Regions from separate parts of the Arthrobacter sp. NPDC058288 genome, predicted to be linked through region 2. Evidence: predicted binding sites of a transcription regulator. Region 2 holds the regulator's gene; each other region holds the start of a gene.
The links. The regulator HrcA, encoded in region 2, represses chaperone genes, less so after heat shock. The targets are predictions, from matches to a motif close to TTNGCACTCGNNNNNNNCGAGTGCNAA.
Positions count from the first base shown of each region.

Region 1: a site for HrcA is predicted at 3,358-3,384, ahead of ACFVWT_RS03090 (FmdB family zinc ribbon protein). Genes of this name have one in related genera too.
Region 3: a site for HrcA is predicted at 1,058-1,084, ahead of groES (co-chaperone GroES). Genes of this name have one in related genera too.

Region 1 is NZ_JBHVYH010000001.1:660,448-666,426, reverse strand. Features, by position in the region: gene ACFVWT_RS03110 (hypothetical protein) at 1-951, opposite strand, end outside; gene ACFVWT_RS03105 (GNAT family N-acetyltransferase) at 1,094-1,711, opposite strand; gene galU (UTP--glucose-1-phosphate uridylyltransferase GalU) at 1,718-2,623, opposite strand; gene ACFVWT_RS03095 (5-formyltetrahydrofolate cyclo-ligase) at 2,736-3,332, shown strand; gene ACFVWT_RS03090 (FmdB family zinc ribbon protein) at 3,470-3,715, shown strand; gene ACFVWT_RS03085 (Flp pilus assembly protein CpaB) at 3,876-4,604, shown strand; gene ACFVWT_RS03080 (AAA family ATPase) at 4,657-5,979, opposite strand, start outside.
Region 2 is NZ_JBHVYH010000001.1:1,420,575-1,426,553, forward strand. Features, by position in the region: gene lepA (translation elongation factor 4) at 1-946, shown strand, start outside; gene hemW (radical SAM family heme chaperone HemW) at 983-2,212, shown strand; gene ACFVWT_RS06800 (DUF4870 domain-containing protein) at 2,280-2,699, opposite strand; gene ACFVWT_RS06805 (DUF3097 domain-containing protein) at 2,822-3,673, opposite strand; gene hrcA (heat-inducible transcriptional repressor HrcA) at 3,920-4,933, shown strand; gene dnaJ (molecular chaperone DnaJ) at 5,025-5,979, shown strand, end outside.
Region 3 is NZ_JBHVYH010000001.1:632,087-638,065, forward strand. Features, by position in the region: gene ACFVWT_RS02970 (SAM-dependent methyltransferase) at 1-581, opposite strand, end outside; gene ACFVWT_RS02975 (hypothetical protein) at 637-1,035, shown strand; gene groES (co-chaperone GroES) at 1,243-1,536, shown strand; gene groL (chaperonin GroEL) at 1,622-3,232, shown strand; gene ACFVWT_RS02990 (DUF389 domain-containing protein) at 3,326-4,294, opposite strand; gene ACFVWT_RS02995 (acyltransferase family protein) at 4,512-5,979, shown strand, end outside.

The DNA.
Region 1 (5,979 bases), 760 kb from region 2:
CTGCAGGACGTCGTCCAGGTTGCTCAAGGCGCTCTGTGCCTTGGTCAGGGGCTTGGGAGCACCACCGGAGGCAGCCGCCGCCGCCGCCGGCCCCTGCTTGAGGGACGGCTTCCCTACAGCTTTCGGAGCTTCGGGCAGGTCCAGCGGATCAGGAGCCGCCCGTTCTGCCTTGGCAGCTTCCACGTACGTCGGCTTGGGAACGTCGACAGGCTCCCAGCTGGAGTCCGCGCTGACAGCCGAGCCAGGCGCAGTGGCGGTGCGGAGCGCAGTGTCCCCGGAGGCCTTCGCCTCGGCGAGGGCCGCTTCACGCAGTTCCTGGGCCGTCAGCGGCTTCATCTTTGGCTTGTTCCCTGCTTCGGCGTCGAAAAGGGGAATTTCCGGAGCGTCCACGGCAGGTTCCCGGCTGGGACGCGGCACGACAGTGCGCGTCTGCCGTTCCGGCGCTGTCATGGCCGCCCGGAAGGCAGCGTTCATTTTGGCGCGCCGGTCACGCACTGCCAGACGCCGCAGCAGAGCGACGGCGGCGATAGCCGCGAAAAGGGACCCGACAGGCAACCAGGACGAGCCCATCCCGAAAACACGGAAGATGCCGGCCACCACCCCGGTGAGCAGGGCTACCACCCCCACGAGCGCGATGGCGCATCGTCCGTATCGGATCCTCAGTGCACCCGGTCGCGCCGTCGCCGGCCCCGGGCCGGCTGCGGTTGTCACGGACCCCTGGGCGGATCCGGTGGCCTGCTTGGTTACCATTGGTTTCTCCTGCTGGGCGGCCATCTTCATGACGTTTCCGGCTTGGGGGTCTGCGGGTTCGGCGAAGTTGATTTCGGACATCAGCTCGGCTGCGGGTTGAAGCTGATGCCGGCGGTTCCTGAGTACATAAGGGGCCACCCACACAATCCAGAGCGCAACAGCGACAACAAGGATCACTGAGCTGCTAAGGGGGAAGTCCACATTCAAAACCGTATGAGCAATTGGCCGACAGCTCTGGCATTAGCTCCGGTGTGTCGCAGGGCAGGTGGCAAATCAATGGATTTATGACGAAGAACACGCCAGGAAAACCCGGGCACCGCGGGTGGAAAGCCAACAGGCCCGATCAGGCAGGGCGGCTTCGCAGCCACCTGGCCAGCAGCCCTTCCGGAACTTCATCGGACGTCAGCGCAAAGGACCGGTGGTCCGCCCATTCACCGTTGATGTGCAGGAACCGCGGCCGGTAGCCTTCGTCCCGGAAACCGAGCTTTTCCACCACCCTCAGGCTGGGCCCGTTTTCAGGCCTGATGTTGATCTCCATCCGGTGCAGCCCGAGGGTTCCGAAGCAGTAGTCGGTGGCCATGGCAACGGCCGTGGGTGCGATCCCCCTGCCGGCACAGGACTTGTCCACCCAGTATCCAAGCGTCGCCATCATCGCCGAGCCCCAGACGATGGATGACACGGTAAGTTGACCAACGATAACGGGGTCGCGCCGGGACGGCGTGCGCTCGGCGATCACAAAAGGCAACGCCGTGGCCTGGGCAGCCTGGGCGTTGAGGGACCTCACCATTTGCCGATAGTCCGGCAGAGCCCCTCCCGGGGCCGGATTCGAGGCCTCCCACGGTGCCAGCCATTCGGAATTGCGCGACCGCACCGCCATCCATTCCTTGCGATCACGGTACCGGATGGGGCGCAGCACAATGTCACCGCATTCCAGCGTCACCGGCCAGATGCTGCCCCGCATGGGACGTTACTTGGCCAGGGAGGAGGTGAATTCCGGCAGCCACTCCCGCAGCCCGGGGCCGAGGTCCTCGCTGTCGCAGGCCAGCTGGACGCAGGCCTTCAGGTAGCTGAGTTTGTCGCCGGTGTCGTAACGGCGGCCGCGGAACACGACGCCGTAAACGCCGTACCCTTCGCCCTCCCCTGCAGCAAGTTCCTGGAGTGCGTCCGTCAGTTGGATTTCCCCGCCCCTGCCCGGTTCGGTGCGTTCGAGGACGTCGAAGACTGCCGGGTGGAGGACGTAGCGGCCGATCACGGCCAGGTTGGACGGCGCCTCCGCGGCATCCGGCTTTTCCACGAGCTTCCTGATCCGCACGAAGCCGTTCATGTCTGTTTCGTCGATGTCGGCGCAGCCATAGGCGCTGATCTGGGACGACTCCACCTCAATGAGTGCCACCACGGAACCACCGGTCTTGGCCTGCACTTCGATCATTTTGCTGAGCAGTTCGTCGCGGGCGTCGATGAGGTCGTCGCCAAGCAGAACCGCAAAGGGCTCATGGCCGACGTGCTGCTTCGCCCGCAGCACGGCGTGGCCGAGGCCCATGGGGTCGCCCTGGCGGACGTAGTGGATGTCACCGAGGTTGCTTGCGGCCTGGATGGCTTCAAGCTTGGCAGTATCGCCCTTGGCTTCGAGGGTGGCCTCCAGCGAAGGGACCCGGTCGAAGTGGTCTTCGAGGGCGCGCTTGTTCCGGCCGGTGATCATCAGGATGTCGGTGAGGCCTACGCTGACAGCTTCTTCGACGACATACTGGATCGCGGGCTTGTCCACGACCGGCAGCATTTCCTTGGGCATGGCCTTGGTCGCCGGAAGGAACCGGGTGCCGAGGCCGGCAGCAGGAATGACAGCCTTGCGGACGGAGGTATTGGTGGTAGTCACTGGACTAATCTAACGTCAGGGACCAAACATTGGGTAATTGCCCGAACCGCCATGGCTGGCCCCCGCATCGGGGCCTCCGGTCGCGGCCTCCTGACTTGGAAGGACGGCATCGATGCCATCGAAGGAAGAGATCCGCTCGGCCCACAGAAGCCAGCGTGCGGCTTTCCCGCCCGGCAGCCTGGACGCTGCCGGTGCCGGTATCGCCCGGCACGGGCTCCAATGGGCCGCCATGGTTGCGGCCGGTGAGCGCAGCACTTTTGCCGTGTACCTGGGGGTTGGAACCGAGCCTCCGACCCTTCCGCTCATTGCGGCTTTGCATGGCACCGGGCATCGCGTGCTGTTGCCGGTCTGTGGACCTGACCGCACCCTTTCCTGGGTCTACTGGACTCCGGCAACCGTATTCGTCCGCAGCAGTTATGCGCCCATCGAGGAACCCGTCGGAGAACAGCACGGCAGCGAAGCAATGGCCGGAGTAGCCGGGCTCTTTGTCCCCGCCACGGCAGTGGACTTGTCGGGCAACAGGATCGGGCAGGGCGGAGGCTACTACGATAAGTTCCTCGCCTCGCTGGAGGCTGCGGGCCGACCTGTGCCCGCGGCGGCGGTGGTCTTTGACAGCGAAGTCCTGCCGGCCGGCAGCATCCCCGCAGAGTCCTTTGACCGCAAGGTACCGGTTGCTGTTACGCCGTCACGAATCGCGAAGCTCATGTGAAACCCGCCCGTTGCGGATGATAGAATTGGCACTCAGGCCCTGCGACTGCTAAAGGGGAAACCTGCCGAGAGACTTCGGCAGTGATTTCCCGACAGGCAGCACGGGACCTGCTCGTTTGTCCCAGAGGAGGATTTCCAGTGCCCACGTATGCATATGCCTGCAAGGACTGCAGCCACGCCTTCGAGATCGTGCAGTCGTTCACCGACAGCTCCCTCACCTCCTGCCCCGAGTGCGAGGGGACCCTGCGCAAGAAGTTCAACAGCGTAGGCGTCGTGTTCAAGGGTTCGGGCTTCTACCGGACGGATTCCCGCGATTCCAAGGGCAGCAGCGTTTCGCCTGCCCCGGCAGCCGCTCCGGCGCCTGCCACCGCCGCCGCCAACTGAGGATAAGCCGGCGATCCGCCGCTCCAGCACCGTTCCTCCAAGCACTGGTACTCCAGTGGAGTAGACGGTACTAAAGGTGCGAGTGCCCTGCCAGGCCGGTTATCCACATAGGGCCGGGCTGTGCTGTCCGCATGACAGCTGGCATCCGTAGCCTGTCGGTATGCCCTCCATCCTTCGCAGCAACGGACTTTCCTCGCCCCGGCAGATCTTTGGAACCGGACGCCCCGGCCGTGCAGGGCCTTCCGGACTGCGGCGCTTCTCCTCGTCGCTGAACCGCAACCGGAGGCTCGTCGTCGCACTGCTGCTGTGCGCTGCCGCCGGCATCGCCGTACAGCAGCTGACTCCGGCGCCGGCCCACACAGTCACTGCCCTTGCTTCGGCGCGCGACCTTCCCGCCGGAGCAGCATTGTCAGGCAATGAGCTGGTGCCCGTGAAGGTGCCGCCGGGGATGATGCCCGCCGGGGCCTTCACGGACGTCTCCTCCCTGCAGGGGAAACAGCTGGCCGCACCGCTGCGGAAGGGTCAGCTGATCTCCGATACTCAGATACTCGGACCGGGGCTGCTGGCAGGCACGGAACCCGGATCTGCAGCTGTGCCCCTGAGGATGGCGGATCCGGCGTCCATCCAGCTCGTGGCGCCGGGCCAACTGGTCAACATTGTGATGACCAACGGAAGCGACTTCGGCAAGACTGCGGAATCGGAAGTGCTGGCAGCCTCCGTGCCGGTCCTGTGGACCTCGGGTCAGGGCGGACAAACCGGACAATGGCTGGGAACCGGAGAAACAGAGGGGCTCATAGTGGTCGCGGCGGATCCGGACCAGGCACGCCGCCTCGCAGGCTCCTCAACCCAGGGAAAGCTCTTCTTTGTGCTGGTGGGATCACAGGGCTAGCTGCACCCGGCTGGCTTGACCGGCCGCAGGTGCACCACCGGCTGCGGGCGGCTCAGCCCCAGTGCGGCGGCTTCTGCTCCTGGAGCCAGGCGTCGTGGTCGTAGTCAGAAGCGTCTCCCCAGCGCTTCGGGTCATCCTCGGAAGCCTTGTTCGGCAGCACTCCTGAGGGAACGCCAACACCGGCCTGCTGCAGGGACCTCTCCGGTGCTGAATCGTCCTGTCCGCTCCGGGGGGTGTCCTGGCTGCCAGTTGCCTTGCTGTTTGAGTCCATGCCGTCTTCCTTGATGTCTTCCGCTGCCTCAGTGCCCGCGCCACGGAGCTCATCCCGGGATACGCGGCCCTGCTCCAAGGATACCGAGTGCGTGTCCCCGGCAGCCACACTGCCGGAATTGCCGCCTTCGGACTCGGCTGTCTCACGTGGCCCGTTGTTGCCGCGGTCGGCGCTGTTCAGCGTCAGGTTGTCCACGTCGTCCTCGAAGAACGCCTGCGAGGCGGAGGAGAAGCCGCTGACCACCGGCTTCTCCAGCCCGAGGTATCCACCGATCCGGTCAGCGCAGGCGGACGGGTCGGTAAATACCTCGATCGTCCACAGCGGCATGTAGCGCCAGCCGAGCCGCTCGAGCAGTTGCGGCCGGAGCCTGCTCCGTCCACGGACGCTCATGCGCCGGTATTGCTCAGTGCCGTCGGACTCGATTGCCACAGGCCTGGGGATTTCGGCGTCATCATGCCCGATGGAATTCACCGGATCCGCGGCAGCGGCGACGTCAAGCACACCGTCATACTGATGCCAGACCCGGGCTCCCCGGGCACGCAGCCTGTCAGCCAGGTCTGCCACGAGGGGATCGGCCCCCAGTGCCTGCTCGCTCGCCGCGGCGCGGGACGCGGGCGTACCCAGGTCAGTGTTGCCTGCAATCTCACGGTCGAGCAGCTCATAGAAGTCGAGGGCGCCGTGGCTGAGCCGGCTGACGTCCAGGTCTTCCGGTTTGAAGCAGCTAAGCACATGCAGCGATCGCCGGGCTCGGGTCATGGCCAGCGCAAACTTCGCCCGGCCCCCTTCGGCGGACAGCGGCCCGAAGTTGTGGAGCGCCCGGCCGTGCGGCGTGCGGCCGTACCCCGGGGAGAAAATTACGTGGTCGCGGACCAGGCCCTGGGCCCGTTCGAGGTCCACCACCCGGAAGGATTCCGGTCCGGCCGTGAAGAAGCTTGCCAGCAGCGGGTAATTGGGCAGCTGCAGCCGGATGGCCTCGCCGATCCTGGCGGCGTGGCGGAGGCTTGCCGTGACGACGGCAAGGGAGGTCCTTGGCCGCAGGCGGGCGTGCTCAAACACGAGCTCAACCACCCGGTTGACCTCTGCCACGGCGGACTCCACGCCTTC
Region 2 (5,979 bases):
GGACGCCAAGCCCATGGTGTTCTCCGGTCTCTACCCTCTGGACGGCACGGACTACCCGGTGCTCCGCGATGCGCTGGAGAAGCTGATGCTCAATGACGCCGCGCTCGTCTACCAGCCGGAAACCTCTGCCGCACTGGGCTTCGGCTTCCGTGTCGGCTTCCTCGGGCTGCTTCACTTGGAAATCACCCGTGAACGGCTCGAACGCGAATACAAGCTGGACCTGATTTCCACCGCCCCCAACGTGGAATACGAAGTGACCCTGGAAGACAAGCGGGTTGTCCATGTGACGAACCCCAGCGAATACCCCACCGGAAAAATCGCGGAAGTCCGGGAGCCGATGGTGTCCGCCACCATCCTGGCGCCGAACGAGTTTGTCGGCGCCATCATGGAGCTGTGCCAGAGCCGCCGCGGCGTGATGGGTGGCATGGACTACCTCTCCGAGGACCGCGTGGAAATCCGGTACCGCCTGCCACTGGCCGAAATCGTCTTCGATTTCTTCGACATCCTCAAGTCCAAGACCCGCGGCTACGGCTCGCTGGACTGGAAGGCCGACGGAGACCAGGTTGCCGACCTTGTCAAGGTGGACATCATGCTCCAGGGCGAACAAGTGGACGCCTTCAGCGCCATCACCCACCGGGACAAGGCCTATGCCTACGGCGTGATGATGACGGGCAAGCTGCGTGAACTCATTCCCCGCCAGCAGTTCGAGGTGCCGATCCAGGCCGCGATCGGCTCCCGGATCATCGCCCGCGAAAGCATCCGCGCCATCCGCAAGGACGTCCTGGCCAAGTGCTACGGCGGTGACATCACCCGAAAGCGCAAACTGCTGGAAAAGCAGAAGGAAGGCAAGAAGCGCATGAAGATGGTGGGCCGCGTCGAGGTCCCGCAGGAAGCCTTCATCGCAGCGCTCACCACGGACGAATCCAAGGACAAGGCCAAGAAGTAGTGATGATGGTGGCCCTAACCTCCGGAGGCCGCACCCGTGCCTAGCGTCCTGCCCCTGGGCGACCCCGCGCCGTCGGACGGCCTGCTGCCCGCGCAGGCCGCTGACGGCGCCGGGCAGCGCCGATTCGGCCTCTACGTCCACATTCCCTTTTGTGCCGTCCGTTGCGGTTACTGCGACTTCAACACCTACACCGCGACAGAGCTCGGCGGCGGCGCGTCCCAGGACGCGTACGCCTCCACGGCCATCGCTGAGGTGGAGTTTGCCGCCAAGGCGCTGCAAGGCAGCGGCCTGCCGGAACGCCGGCTGGGCACGGTCTTTTTTGGCGGCGGCACACCAACGCTGCTGCCCGCCGAGGACCTGGCCCGCATCCTGACCGCGGCGGTAGCGCAGTGGGGCCTGGAGCCTGGCGCCGAGGTCACCACCGAAGCCAACCCGGACTCCGTCACACCGGAGTCGCTGCAGCTCCTGGCGGATGCCGGCTTCACCCGGGTTTCCTTCGGGATGCAGTCGGCTGTTCCGCACGTCCTGAAAGTCCTCGACCGCACCCACACGCCCAGCCGTGTGCCGCAGGTGGTGCAGTGGGCCAGGGACGCCGGCCTCGCCGTGAGCCTTGACCTGATCTACGGAACGCCGGGGGAGTCGCTGGCAGACTGGCGGTACTCCCTTGAGACAGCCCTCTCCTACGGCCCGGACCACATCAGTGCGTACGCCCTGATCGTGGAGGACGGCACCAAACTGGCCGCCCAGATCCGCCGCGGTGAAGTGCCCGGAATCGATGACGACGACCACGCGGCCAAGTACGAACTGGCCGACGAGCTCATCACCGCCGCCGGCCTCGCCTGGTATGAGGTCAGCAACTGGTCACGCACGCCGGAACAGGCCTGCCGGCACAACCTGGCCTACTGGCGCGGGGATGACTGGTGGGGGATCGGGCCGGGGGCCCATTCCCACGTCGGCGGAGTCCGCTGGTGGAACGTGAAGCACCCGACAGCCTACGCCGGGCGGCTGGCCGGCGGTGTGTCGCCGGCGGCGGGCCGCGAAACGCTCGATGCGGAAACCCGGAACATAGAGCGGGTCATGCTTGAGGCCAGGCTGGGCACGGGCCTCGAGTTGTCCGGGCTGGGGGAGTCCGGGCGGCACGCCGTTGCCGGACTGATTGCCGATGGCCTGGTGGATCCCGCGCTGGCATTCAAGGGCAGGCTCGTCCTCACCCTGAAGGGCAGGCTCCTTGCCGACGCCGTGGTCAGAAGAATCCTGCCCGACTAGGCGGCGGAGCCGGCGATTACCTGGACCCGCCCGTCAACTGGCGCAGCGGGTTGAGCGACCCTGCCGCCTACTTGATCCAGCGCAGGTTGAAGTCGTAGCGGTGCGGCTGACCGCGGTTCACGTGGATACCGGCCGCCACCGAGAAGCACGTCACGGCGATCCAAATCAGCGTGGCCAGCACTGCGAAGATGTTACCCACCACCGGCAGCATCACCAGGATGTTACAGATGACGGCGGCGATCGTGGGAGGCAGCGTGAAGTTCAAGGCTTCCTTTGATTCCTGTGCGGTGAACGGTCCGCGGTCCTTGAAAATCAGGTAGATCAAAAGCGACGGAACGCACCCGAGAATGCCGCCGAAGTGCGCGAGGGTTGCCCACTGCCGGTCTTCGTTGGCCGTCAGCGGCAGGGCGTTGGCGGGAACGCCATGATACTGGGGCTGGCCATGGCCGGCCTGTGTGTCCCGTTGTTCACGTGCGTCTTCTGCCACGGTGTCGTCCTTCGGATTGCAGTGGTGCGGTGGTTCCCGGAAAAGCGGTACTGCCTCAACAGCAACAACCGCCGTATCAAGAATACTGGGTCGGGAGTGCATTCGGAGAGTTCAACAGGCGCCTACGGCACGGTGAGGAAGTCGATGACCTCTTCCACCCGGCCCAGCAGGGACGGCTCCAGGTCCGCATAGCTGCGGACTGCCCCGAGGAGCTTTTGCCAGCCCAGGCCGATATCTTCCTTGGTCTCATGCGGCCAGCCGAAGGCGGTCAGGATGCCGGTTTTCCAATCCACGCCCCGGGGGATGACCGGCCACGCGTCGATTCCGAGGACAGCGGGCCGGATGGCCTGCCACACGTCCACGTAGGGGTGGCCCACAATCAGCACGTTGCCGGCCGCGCCGGGGGACGCCATCACAGCATCGGCAATCCGTGATTCCTTCGAGTCGGCAACCAGGTGGTCCACCAGCACCCCCAGCCGTCGGCCGGGGCCGGGCCGGAACGCGGCAACCGCCGCAGTGAGGTCGTCAATGCCGTGCAAGGGTTCGACGACGATGCCCTCCACCCGGAGGTCGTCACCCCAGACTTTTTCCACGAGTTCGGCGTCGTGCTTGCCTTCCACCCAGATGCGGCTGGCCTTGGCCACCTGTGCACGTTGCCCTGCAACACGCACGGAACCGGAGGCCGTCCGGCCGGATCCGGCGGAGGCCGCCTGCGGCCGGGGCGCCGGGGGCATGAGCCGGATCGGCACGCCCTCCAGGAGGAACCCGTAGCCGAGCCGGAACGTGCGTGATTTGCCCCGCCGGTCCTCCAGGGCAACAACATGCATGCCCCCGGATTTTTCCACCCTCGTAACAGCGCCTACCCAGCCTGACTGCACATCTTCCAGCACCATGCCGCGTTCAACCGGCACTTCGGGAAGCTCGGATTTCCGGGGCGCGGTGATGTCCTGCGGGCCCCAGTTCTGGTACGACATCGGATAGACACAGCCTTGCGCTAGAAAAATCAGACAGGAGAAGTGAAACAGGGCGTCCGTGGCTTCACGGATGTACACGTGCTGTTCCGCGCCGGAGTTTCGCCCGGAGCGGTACCAATGCTAACAACGCGGCGACTCATATTAGACTGGTTAGCACTTAGACATGACGAGTGCTAACGGACGACGGGACCCGTGCCCCGGCGCAACGCCGGAACGCGGCCCGGGAAAGCCGATCGGAGGTGGAGAATGAGCGAGCCACGCAAGCTTGAAGTATTGCGGGCCATCGTGGAGGACTACGTCCATTCCCGCGAACCCGTGGGCTCCAAGGCACTGGTGGAGAGGCACCACCTCGGAGTCTCCAGTGCCACCATCCGCAATGACATGGCGGCGTTGGAAGACGAGGGCCTGATCACGGCGCCGCACACCAGCGCCGGCCGGATCCCCACGGACAAGGGCTACCGGCTGTTCGTCGACCAGATATCCGCCGTCAAGCCGCTGTCGCAGGCCGAGCGCCGCGCCATCCAGACGCTTCTGGAAGGGTCAGAGGACCTTGACGATGTCCTGGAGCGGACCGTGCGGCTGCTGTCGCAGCTGACCAACCAGGTGGCCGTGGTGCAGTATCCGCACCTCAGCCGGGCCATGGTGCGGCACATCGAGTTTGTGCTGCTGGCGCCGCGTCAGGTGCTGATCGTACTGATCGCCGACACCGGAAAGGTCGAGCAGCGGGTTATCGACGTCGGCCAGGAACTCGGCGACGACGCCCTCGCCGGCCTCCGGGCCAGGTTCCTGAAGAGCCTGGCGGGGACACCCTTGAGCCTGCTCCCGCAGGCGCTGCCCGCCGTCGTCGCCGGTTGTGAACCGTCACGCAGGCATGCCGCCCAGGCGCTGGCCCGTGGCCTGGACGCCCTTGCCAGCAGCACCCGCGAGGAGCGGATGGTCATGGCCGGCACGGCGAATCTCGCGCGGTCAAACGTAGACTTTCCGCTGAGCATCGGTCCGGTCCTTGAGGCGCTCGAGGAACAGGTGGTCATGCTCCGGCTGCTCAGCGAAATGGCCCAGGACCCCCGCGGGGTCACGGTCAGCATCGGCCGGGAGAACCCCTACGACGGACTTGCGGAAGCCTCGGTGGTGGCCACAGGCTACGGCCCCGGTTCCAGCGCCAAGGTGGGCGTGCTTGGCCCGACCCGGATGGACTATCCCACCACCATGGCCGCGGTCCGTGCCGTGGCCCGCTACCTTTCCAGGATCCTTGGACCGTGACCGGTTCAACATCAGCCAACCAGGCCTCCGCGTCCCGGCTTCCGGGGCGCAGCAGCACCACAGGCAGTACAACCAGGAAGAGATACGAACTTTGAGCAGCCACTACGACGTTCTTGGAGTCTCACCCGAAGCGACGGGCGAAGAGATCAAGAAGGCCTACCGAAAGCTTGCGCGCACCCTGCACCCGGATGTGAACCCCGGTGAGGATGCCTCGGACCGCTTCAAGGCTGTCACCCACGCCTACGAAGTCCTTTCCGACCCGCAGAAGCGCCGGGTCTACGACACCACGGGCAACGAGAACGGCACCGATAACGGCTTTGGCGGCGCGGGCTACTCGGGGCAGGGCTTTGCGTTCCAGGACATCTTCGACACCTTCTTCGGCGCCGGCGGTTCGTCCGGCCCGGCCTCGCGGGTCCGCCGCGGGCAGGACGCCCTCATTAGCGTACGCATAGACCTTCGCGACGCCGTGTTCGGCGTCAACAAGAAGCTTGAGGTGGACACGGCTGTCACGTGCCCCACCTGCGAGGGATCCTGCTGCCAGCCCGGGGCCCACCCTGAACGCTGCGACATCTGCGGCGGCAGTGGCCAGGTCCAGCGGGCCGTTCGGTCCATCCTGGGCCAGGTCATGACGGCCGCTCCGTGCGGCTCCTGCGAAGGCTTCGGAACCGTCATCAAGGATCCCTGCAACGAGTGCAACGGCCAGGGCCGCATCCGCAGCCGGCGTTCGCTGACGGTCAAGGTTCCCGCCGGCGTGGCCACCGGAACCCGCATCCAGCTGGGCGGCCAGGGCGAGGCCGGTCCCGCTGGCGGCCCCTCGGGCGACCTGTATGTCGAGATCCGGGTCAATAACGATGCCACGTACGTGCGTGACGGTGACGACCTGCACGCCACTCTGAACATCCCGATGACCGCCGCTGCCCTTGGCACAGAGCTCAGCCTGGACACGTTCGACGGCCAGCAGGAAATCGATGTCAAGGCCGGCACCCAGTCCGGTGAGGTCATCACCCTGCGCGGACTCGGCGTCACCCATCTCCGGGGCTACGGCC
Region 3 (5,979 bases), 790 kb from region 2:
GACAGCGGCGGGGAAAATTCCTCCGGGTCCCAAATGCGGCGCGTTCCGGATGTCGAGGTGGTGCGGCGGGCCGGATCCAGCCAGACGCCGTCCACTCCGTCGAGCGCGACCGACGTGGCATCGGAGTGGACCACACTGGCGTGCGGGAACGGAATCAGGTTCATGGTGGCGCAGGCGGCGGTGGTCTCGTCCATTTCCACGGCGGTCACCGTGATGTCCATCGAAGCCAGGGCCATGGAATCGGCGCCCAGCCCGCAGCCGAGGTCGGCCACATGTTCGATTCCTGCGGCCGCGAAGCGTTCCGCGTGCCGGGCGGCCACGTTGAGGCGGGTGGCCTGCTCCAGCCCCGCGGGCGTGAAGATCATTTGCCGGGCGAACTCGCCGAACTTGGCCTCGGCCTTGGTCCGCAGCCTGGACTGGGTGAGGACCGCTGACACCAGGGCGGGGGAGTGGCCGGCCTTCCGGAGCGAGTCGTTGAGCTTGAACGCTTCGTCCTCCCGATAGGGCCCCAGTGACGCCAGCAGCTCCCAGCCTTCGCTGGTCAGGAGCGGAGCGATCAGGTCCTGCAATGCGTCAGCCATGTCATCAAGCCTAATCGAGGAGCCCTATACCCGCGGTGCGGCTAGGGTTGGAGGCATGGAAGACAGTGCAGGGCCGCAGCCACCCGTCGATGAGCAGAACAATGACCACCCCAGGCATACCGGACTTGCCAAATATGCCCGGACTGCGCTGATCGCCGGCTCCGCCATCGCCGTGGTGTGCCTGGCGCTCCTGGTCATCATCTTCTTCCTGGATTCCTTCAACGCAACGGTGTACTCGGTGGGCGGCAAGAACATCCAGGACGCCACCGACGAGGCCCGGGAAATCCGCGAGTCCTACGCCGCGGTCCGCGTAGGCGGCCTCGTGTTCCTCATTGCCTCGGTGGCTACGGCGCTCGCCGCCGCCGTCGTCCTCTACCGGAACCGCAACGTTACGAACGACGACGACACGGAAGATGGCGACGACGTTGACTTTGAGGACCTGGCAGGGCGCTAAAGCGTTCACCGGGAACGAAATTCTGGCACTCGCCTTGACCGAGTGCTAACCACTTACATAGAGTCATCATTAGCACTCTCCCTAGGAGGGTGCTAACACATGAAGAACTGCCAGCCACGCTGCTGCCGGCACCGCGACGACGGTTTGCAAGCTCAGGCGCAACAGTTTTCCAGTCCATGAATTTGCTGACGTAAAGGAGAGGTCCGAGTGTCGGTCTCTATTAAGCCTCTTGAGGATCGTATTGTTGTCCGCCCGCTCGAAGCAGAGCAGACCACGGCTTCCGGCCTGGTTATCCCGGACTCCGCACAGGAGAAGCCGCAGGAAGGCGAAGTTGTTGCAGTCGGCCCCGGCCGCTTTGAAGATGGCAACCGCGTTCCGGTCGACGTAGCCGTTGGCGACGTCGTTATCTACTCCAAGTACGGCGGAACCGAAGTCAAGACCGGCGGCACCGAGTACCTCGTGCTGTCCGCCCGCGACGTTCTGGCGATCGTCGTAAAGTAACTCTTGGACCCCCGCGCAGCCGATCCGTCTGATTCATGTCTGACAGGTCAGCGGCGCGGGGTTTCTGTCTTGAAAGGACAAAACCATGGCAAAGCAGCTTGCGTTTAACGACGCTGCCCGCCGGTCGCTTGAAGCCGGCATCGACAAGCTCGCCAACACGGTCAAGGTGACGCTTGGTCCGCGCGGCCGCAACGTCGTGCTGGACAAGAAGTGGGGCGCTCCCACCATCACGAATGACGGCGTGACCATCGCCCGTGAAGTCGAACTGGACGACCCGTACGAGAACCTTGGCGCCCAGCTGGCCAAGGAAGTCGCCACCAAGACCAACGATGTTGCCGGTGACGGCACCACCACCGCCACCGTCCTGGCCCAGGCACTGGTCAAGGAAGGCCTGCGCAACGTGGCGGCTGGCGCCGCCCCGGGCCAGATCAAGCGCGGCATCGAAGTTTCCGTCGAAGCCGTTGCAGCCCGTCTCCTGGAGAACGCCCGCCCGGTCGAAGGCTCCCAGGTCGCGAACGTTGCAGCCATCTCCGCACAGAGCGATGAGATCGGCGAGCTCCTGGCCGAGGCATTCGGCAAGGTCGGCAAGGATGGTGTGATCACCATCGAGGAGTCCTCCACCACGCAGACCGAGCTGGTCCTCACCGAGGGCATGCAGTTCGACAAGGGCTACCTGTCCCCGTACTTCGTCACTGACGCGGAACGCCAGGAAGCAGTGCTCGAAGACGCCCTCATCCTGATCAACCAGGGCAAGATCTCCTCGGTACAGGAATTCCTGCCGCTCCTGGAAAAGGCGCTGCAGAGCTCCAAGCCGCTGTTCATCATTGCCGAGGACGTCGAGGGCGAGGCCCTGTCCACGCTGATCGTCAACCGAATCCGCGGCACCCTGAACGTCGTGGCCGTCAAGGCTCCGGGCTTCGGTGACCGCCGCAAGGCCATGCTGCAGGACATCGCCACCCTTACCGGTGCACAGGTTGTCTCCCCGGAACTGGGCCTCAGCCTTGATTCCGTTGGCCTCGAGGTGCTGGGCACGGCCCGCCGCATCACGGTGACCAAGGACAACACCACCATTGTTGACGGCGCCGGCACGGCCGAGGACGTAGCGGCACGCGTTGCCCAGCTGCGCGCAGAGCTCACCCGCACCGACTCCGACTGGGACAAGGAAAAGCTCCAGGAACGCCTGGCCAAGCTGGCCGGCGGCATTGGTGTCATCAAGGTTGGCGCAGCCACCGAGGTGGAGCTGAAGGAAAAGAAGCACCGCATCGAGGATGCAGTTTCCTCGACCCGCGCTGCCCTTGAAGAAGGCATCGTTGCCGGTGGCGGCTCAGCCCTCATCCACGCCCTGAAGGCACTGGACGAGGACCCTGCAGTCACCGCTCTCGAAGGCGACGCAGCCTCGGCCGTGGGCATCGTGCGCCGCGCACTCGTCCAGCCGCTGCGCTGGATCGCCCAGAACGCCGGTTTCGACGGCTATGTAGTGACCGCCAAGGTTGCCGAGTCTGCAGTCAACCAGGGCTTCAACGCCAAGACCGGCGAATATGAAGACCTCATCGCTGCCGGCGTTATTGACCCCGTCAAGGTGACGCGCGCAGCCCTCCGTAACGCCGCTTCCATCGCAGCGCTGGTTCTCACCACCGAGACCCTCGTTGTTGAGAAGCCGGCCGACGAGGACGAGCACGCAGGCCACAAGCACTAGCTTCCAGCCAGCGCCATAAAAGCCGGCCCGGCCGGACGGTTTCCAGGAACCGCCCGCGCCGGGCCGGCTTTTTTGTGCCCTCTCGCCGGCGGCCTAGCTCCGGGCCCGCAGTGCCCGGCGCCTCAGCAGCCGGGCACTGCCCTCCGGCAGCCGCTTGGTGATGATCCGGTAGAAGATGAGGACAGCCAGCGCCGCAACCACGATGCCCACGAGGTTCAACAGCAGCTGAAGGGCCGAGCCCGCCGCTTTCTGATACTCGCCCAGGACCAGTGCGACGGCCACGAACCCGGCGGCTGGAACGGTGGTCACGGAAATGAAGACCCCGATCAGGGCTGCCGAGCGCCGGCTGATCACGGAGAGCATCCCGGCTGCGCCGGCCAGCACCGCAACGATCAACGAGTAAGGCCCTGGATGGTAGATGAATTCGACGGCGGACCCGGTGTCCAGGGTGTTGGCAGGAAAGAGCCCCAGCGGAACCGACAACCAGGCAGTCAGGGCCGCCAGCAGCATCGCTACGGGAAAGCCAACGCCCAGGGCCAGCGCGGCGCTGCGTCCAAGCTTCCATTTGCGCTGTGCCAACGACACCGCCAGCGCGGCGAGCGGCCCGAACTCTGGTCCAACGGCCATGGCTCCCACAATGGCGATGGTTGAATCGGTGACGATCCCGATCGCGGCCAGCTGCGTCGCCAGGACGAGGAACGCCAGATAGCTCCATGTGAGCCGCGAATCCTCGCCCGTCTGCCGCGTCACCTCATCCCAGATCATGGCGTCCGCCCCGTCGCCCGGCGCTGCGGCTTCAGCCCGGTCGGCCCGCCGGGAGAGCATAAGCTCGGGCATGGAAATGGCGATGGAACCCAGCTCCTGGACGTTCAGGGCATGCAGCTTTTCCAGCAGCTCCTCCACCGATTCCCTCGCCACGTGGACCACCACCACGTCCCCCGGCGGCTGGATGGACGCTCCTTTATGCAGGGCGACTTCTGCCGCGCCGGTTTGCTGGGTGCAACTTTCCACCACCAGGTCGGAGAGCTCCGCGGGTATGCAAATGCGCACCTGAACGATCACTGTGGCCACTCCTCCGTGTTGACCGGTTCTGCACGCCGGCGTCGGCACCAGCCTAGTTTCCAGACCGGTCCGCGACCGAAACCCTCCCCCTGGAAACTCCCAGCTGGCAGTGCCTTAATGGAAGCCGGGGACTCTTCCCGCATGCGCCGGCGATTGGCGATAAAAGTTACGAATCGGTAACATGGATGCTTTGGTTATCCGCTTGAGGGGTTTTTCTATGTCCATAGCGAGAGCCCTGGCCTCGCCGCGCCGCAGTGGCGCCGGCACTGAAGCGAGCCGAAAATCAAAGTTCAGGCCGGAAATCCAAGGTCTACGGTCCTTGGCCGTACTAATGGTGGTGACTTACCACGTCTGGTTCGGACGGGTCTCCGGCGGAGTGGACGTGTTCCTCCTTATTTCGGCCTTCTTGATGACCCTGCAGTTCGTGGGCCGGTATGAGCAGCGCCGGCCCATGGCTCTTTTCAAGCACTGGCTCCATCTGTTCCGGCGCCTCCTGCCGGCGGCCGTCACCGTCATCATTGCAGTCCTGGCGGCGAGCTCACTGTTTCTGCCGCGCACACGCTGGCTCAGCATCATTTCCGAAGGCTGGGCGTCACTTTTCTATGTCGAAAACCGGCTGCTTCAGTCACAGGCCACCGACTACTATGCGACCGACCACAGCGGCGCCAGCCCTTTCCAGCATTTCTGGTCGCTCTCGATCCAGGGCCAAGTCTTTGTCCTGTGGCCCCTGATTTTTGCCGGCGCCGCTCTCCTTGCTAAGCGGTACCGGCTGCATTACCGCATCCTGCTGTGCTACGTCTTTGCCGGCGTCTTCCTGGCTTCGCTGGCCTTCTCCGTCGTCTTTACCGCCACAAACCAGGCCGAGGCCTATTTCGATACCGGCGCGCGGCTCTGGGAATTCGCCCTTGGCACTCTCGTGGCTCTAATTCTCCCCGGTTTTCGGCTTCCGCGGACCGGCCGGATATTTCTCGGCTGGCTCGGCGTGGTGGCCATGCTCAGCTGCGGAATCCTGCTCAACGTCCAGGCGGCCTTTCCGGGAGTGGCGGCGCTCTGGCCCACTCTTGCGGCCGCCTGCGTCATCGCGGCCGGTCAGACCGGGAGCAAATTCGGCGTTGACCGGATCCTCAGCGCCGGTCCCCTGGTCCGGCTGGGGGACAACTCGTATGCCCTGTACCTGTGGCACTGGCCGGTCCTTGTCATTGCCCTCGCTGCCACGGGCCGGGACCACGCCGGTCCGCTCTCAGGGACGGTCATCATTGCCGTCTCGATGCTTCTGGCCTACCTCACCACCCGCTTTATCGAGAAGCCGTGGCGCGAATGGAGGTGGCCGGAGGTTAACCGCAGGCGCGCCGTCGTCGCGATCGCCCTCGTTCTCACGCTCGCTGCGGGTTCGCTGGGCGGAGCAAGATATGCAATTCAGTTGCAGGCAGATGCCGCGCTGGCCCAGGCTGAACATAACAATCCGGGCGCCAAGAGCCTGATGCCCGGATATTCGGGGACCGCGGCCGAAGATGCAGTCCTCCTGCCGGACCTTGCGGACGTCAGCAGCGACTGGGCGGATTTCCCGGGCGGCTGCGAAGGCTTTCATGACCCGAACGGCATTCGTTGCAGCAACGGCGACGTGGAGTCACCCAAGAAGACAATCGTGGTGTGGGGAAGTTCGCATGCCGGCGTCTGGGCGACCC